DNA from 2 places in the Rhizobium sp. C104 genome. Region 2 is predicted to be linked to the other one. Evidence: predicted binding sites of a transcription regulator. Region 2 holds the regulator's gene; the other holds the start of a gene.
The links. The regulator HrcA, encoded in region 2, represses chaperone genes, less so after heat shock. The targets are predictions, from matches to a motif close to GTTAGCACTCNCNNNNNGNGAGTGCTAAC.

Region 1 (2,399 bases), 990 kb from region 2:
CGCCAGGCGCTCCTGCAGCTTTTCCCTGTCGTAATCGGAAGTGGTCTCCTCGATCTGCGCCTTGATCTGCTGGATACGCGCATGGATGGCCGCTTTCTCGCCGGAGCCGTCGATGATCGTGGTGCTGTCTTTCTCGATCAGCACGCGCTTGGCGTGGCCGAGCATATCGAGCGTGACGTTGTCGAGCTTGATGCCGAGATCCTCGGAAATCATCTGGCCCGCCGTGAGCACGGCAATGTCTTCCAGCATTGCCTTACGGCGATCACCGAAACCCGGCGCCTTGACGGCTGCGACCTTCAGGCCGCCGCGCAGCTTGTTGACGACAAGCGTCGCCAGCGCTTCACCCTCGACGTCCTCCGAGATGAGGAGCAGCGGTTTGCCGGTCTGTACGACCGCTTCCAGGATCGGCAACATCGCCTGCAGGCTGCCGAGTTTCTTCTCGTGAATGAGGATATAGGGATCCTCCAGTTCCACGCGCATCTTCTCGGCATTGGTGACGAAATATGGCGAGAGATAGCCGCGGTCGAACTGCATACCCTCGACGACATCGAGTTCGGTCTCGGCGGTTCGTGCCTCTTCGACCGTTATGACGCCCTCATTGCCGACCTTGTCCATCGCCTTGGCGATCATCTCGCCGATGGCGGCGTCGCCATTGGCGGCAATGGTGCCGACCTGGGCGATCTCGCCTGACGACTTGACCTTCATCGCCCGCGCCTTGATTTCCTTGACGACGGCGATAACGCCGAGATCGATGCCGCGCCTCAGATCCATCGGGTTCATCCCGGCAGCGACGAGCTTTGCGCCTTCGCGGAAAATGGAGGCGGCGAGAACAGTTGCCGTCGTCGTGCCGTCGCCGGCAAGATCATTGGTCTTCGAAGCCACCTCGCGCACCATTTGCGCGCCCATGTTCTCGAACTTGTCGGCGAGCTCGATCTCCTTGGCGACGCTAACGCCGTCTTTGGTGATGCGCGGTGCGCCATAGGCCTTGTCGATGACGACGTTGCGGCCCTTCGGGCCAAGCGTCACCTTGACGGCGTTGTTGAGCAATTCGACGCCGCGCAGCAGGCGGTCGCGCGCGTCGGTGGAGAACCTGATTTCCTTGGCAGACATGATATTTCTTCCCAGTTCGGTCTTGAGATGCTGGTCACAAATTCGACGCTCAGGCGGCTTTGTCGGCAGCCGCTTCGGTCTTTTCGACGATGCCCATGATGTCGGTCTCCTTCATGATCAGAAGGGTTTCGCCATCGATCGTGACCTCTGTCCCCGACCATTTTCCAAACAGGATGAGATCACCGACCTTGACATCAAGCGGGACCAGATTGCCGCTTTTGTCGCGGAGACCCGGGCCGACTGCGACCACTTCGCCTTGCTGGGGCTTCTCCTTGGCGGTGTCTGGAATGATGATCCCGCCCTTGGATTTGACATCGCCTTCCGCACGTCGGATGACGACGCGGTCGTGAAGTGAACGGAATTTCATAGAGGTCTTTCTGCTGCCGGCGCGTAGGGCGGCTGCAACTCATAAATAGCACTCGTGGCACTCGATTGATAGGAGTGCCAAGAAATATTATTCACGCAGGAATTTTTTTGAGATATTCAGGAAATCAATCCGACCGAGTATTTTGTAATAATCGGGAAGTGAATAGAATTTTTTGCGCCATCGCGTCCGATTTTATTTGAATGAACAAAGAGTTAATTTGGCGTTTTTCATAGATAAATCAGATTTTATCTTGATTTAAACGCAATCGAGGCGCAATGATAGGTCTCGTCGATTTAGCCGACCTGGCTTCGCGGTGTCAGAGACCTACGACCCGCCATCACCACTGAATTCTCGACAGCGATCCATAACGTCGTTCCGGCGTTGAGTTCGCCTGTTCCGATCCGGAATGAGCTTGGCGCTGACCGCGGATGTACCGGCAGCCTCGAGTTCGTCCGGTTCGGATCTCAATGATACAGGAAACATATCGGTGTATCCTGCGGAGGCCCGAGCCGTGACAAGTCGCACCACACAAACCGTCGTCCGCTTTTCATCCCCATTCCGCCTGCCCGGTTTCGACAGAGCGCAGCCAGCCGGAGAATACCGCGTCGATTATGACGAGGAATTGATCGATGGCGTCTCCAGGCTTGCCTGGCGACGGGTCGGCGCCTTCATCCACCTGCCGGCGATAGCCGCCCAGAGTTCGACGCAGCAAATGATGCCTATCCACTTGTCAGATCTCGAAACCGTGCTCGAAAAGGACCAAAAACCGTCATGACCGCTACGCGCATCCCGCAACGCAATGGACGCTCCATCCGGCGTGAGGCAGCAACACATATCTTCACGGTGGGGCAGACCGTCCGGGTGAAGGACGGGTTCTTCGTCGTTCCCTCCAAGCTCCCCGAAACATACCGTGTTACCGCCA
Region 2 (2,399 bases):
CGCAATGCAAAGGTCATGCGCCAAGTCGATGCGGACGGCTTCTTCGATCTTTTGATCGAACGCTTCGCCCGCATCTGATTTCGGCATCCTTCTCCAAAGGGAGAAGGTTCAGGCGTCCTTCTCGTCGAAGACCGAATTGGTTTCGGCTTCGGTGGCCTTCGGACCGCCCTTGGCGACGCCGACCATGGCCGGGCGCAGCACGCGCTCGCCGATGGAAAAGCCTGCCTGCACGACCTGGACGACCGTGTTGTTCGGCACATCCGGGTTCGGCACTTCGAACATCGCCTGATGGAAATTCGGATCGAACTTCTGGCCGACCGGCTCCAGCTTGCGAACGCCGTGGCGCTCGAGCGCCGACAGCATGGCGCGCTCGGTCATCTCGACGCCCTCGATCAGCGTGGTCAGGCCGGCATCGGCCGCGTCCTTGACCTCTGCCGGAATGGCATCCAGCGCCCGGCGCAGATTGTCCGAGACGGCGAGCATGTCACGCGCGAAACCGGCGACGGAATAGGACTTGGCGTCCTTGACCTCACGCTCGGTGCGGCGGCGCAGATTATCCATTTCGGCGGCAAGGCGCAGATAGCGGTCGCGCAGTTCGCCGTTTTCGGCTTTCAGAAGCTCGAGTGCATCAGGCTGGGGCGCCTCTTCCTGCGCAATATCGTTCTCGACGTAGGCGGCAGCGTCGGCTGCGGCATCGGCCGCAGTTGCGTCAGGTCCGTTTTTCGTCGTGTCATCGGTCATGACGGTCTCCGGTTGGTGTCTTCAGATGCGCCCGATATCGAGGTTTGACCGAAAAAAATCAAGTCTGCGTGACAAAGAAGCGAAAATTCCGCGGTCTTCGTCAAAGTGGTCAAAGCGGATTGCGTGAAAGCCGGGAGACGAGCTGGGCAGTGTAGTCCACCATCGGCACGATACGGGAATAATTGAGCCGCGTCGGGCCGATGACGCCGACGGCGCCGACGATGCGATCGTCGTCGTCACGATAGGGCGCAACGATGAGCGATGAGCCGGACAGCGAGAAGAGCTTATTTTCCGAGCCGATAAAGATACGCACGCCCGAGCCGGTTTCGGCGAGATTGAGGATCTCGATCAGGCTGTCTTTCTTTTCGAGATCGTCGAACAGCATCCGCAGCCGGTCGAGATCCTCGGCGCCGGCGAGACCTTCAAGCAGGTTGGCGCGGCCGCGGATGATCAGCTGCGCCGGCTTTCCCTCGTCGGGGCTGCCGGCCCAGACGGCGATGCCGCGCTCGACGAGATCACGCGACAGGGCATCGAGTTCGTGGCGGACGTTATCCTTCAGCTGACTTAATTGTTTGCGCAGCTCCGGCAGGGTCTGGCCGGACATGTGGGCATTGAGAAAATTCGCCGCCTCGGCCAGCTGCGAGGAGGTAACGCCCGCCGGCAGCTCGATGATGCGGTTTTCCACCTGGTCGTGATCGCCGACGAGCACGGCCAGCGCCTTTGTCGGCTCCAGCCGGATGAACTCCACATGTTTGAGCACCGGATCGCTTTTCGAGGTGATGACCAAGCCGGCGCCGCGCGAAATGCCCGACAGCATGCGGCTCGCCTCGTTCATCATCGATTCCACCGGATTGCCGCCGCTTTCGGCCCGCACCTGGCGGTCGATGCTGGCGCGGTCCTCGGCGGAGAGATCGCCGACCTGCATGAAGGCATCGACAAAGAAACGCAGGCCGATCTGGGTCGGCAGCCGGCCGGCGCTGATATGCGGCGAATAGATGAGGCCGAGATCCTCGAGATCGCTCATGACGTTGCGCACCGAGGCCGGCGACAGCGACATCGGCAGCAGGCGGGACAGATTGCGCGACCCGAGCGGCTCGCCGCTCTCCAGATAGCCCTCGACGATGCGGCGAAAAATTTCCCTGGAGCGCTCGTCCAGCGCAGCAACGGCATCCGAAACCGATGTCGACCTGATGCCCATGAAACTCTCGAACCCGCGCTGATGATACTTCGCGAAAAGTAAGTCAAACTCGCAGCCGTGGCAAAAGGGAATTTGCAAATGGGCGCCGCCAATCGTAGAAGCGGTCAACAAACCCCAGGAGATAAGAATGCGGCCTTCAGGCAGAAAAATCGACCAGATGCGCAAGGTCTCGTTCGAGCGCAATTTTTCCAAGCATGCGGAAGGTTCCTGCCTGGTGAAATTCGGCGATACGCATGTGCTCTGCACGGCCAGCCTCGAAGAAAAGACGCCGCCATGGCTGCGCAATAGCGGCAAGGGCTGGGTCACGGCTGAGTACGGCATGCTGCCGCGGGCGACCGGCGAGCGCATGAAGCGCGAGGCGGCCGCCGGCAAGCAGGGCGGCCGCACCCAGGAAATCCAGCGGCTGATCGGCCGGTCGCTGCGCGCCGTCGTCGACCTGCAGGCGCTCGGCGAGCGGCAG

Region 1: a site for HrcA is predicted at 1,531-1,559, ahead of MF410_RS12365 (co-chaperone GroES). Genes of this name have one in related genera too.

What each region holds. Positions count from the first base shown of each region.
Region 1 is NZ_CP092348.1:2,265,349-2,267,747, forward strand. Features, by position in the region: gene groL (chaperonin GroEL) at 1-1,110, opposite strand, end outside; gene MF410_RS12365 (co-chaperone GroES) at 1,160-1,477, opposite strand; gene MF410_RS12370 (hypothetical protein) at 1,989-2,252, shown strand; gene MF410_RS12375 (hypothetical protein) at 2,249-2,399, shown strand, end outside.
Region 2 is NZ_CP092348.1:3,254,061-3,256,459, forward strand. Features, by position in the region: gene MF410_RS17300 (nucleoside hydrolase) at 1-78, shown strand, start outside; gene grpE (nucleotide exchange factor GrpE) at 109-741, opposite strand; gene hrcA (heat-inducible transcriptional repressor HrcA) at 851-1,939, opposite strand; gene rph (ribonuclease PH) at 2,067-2,399, shown strand, end outside.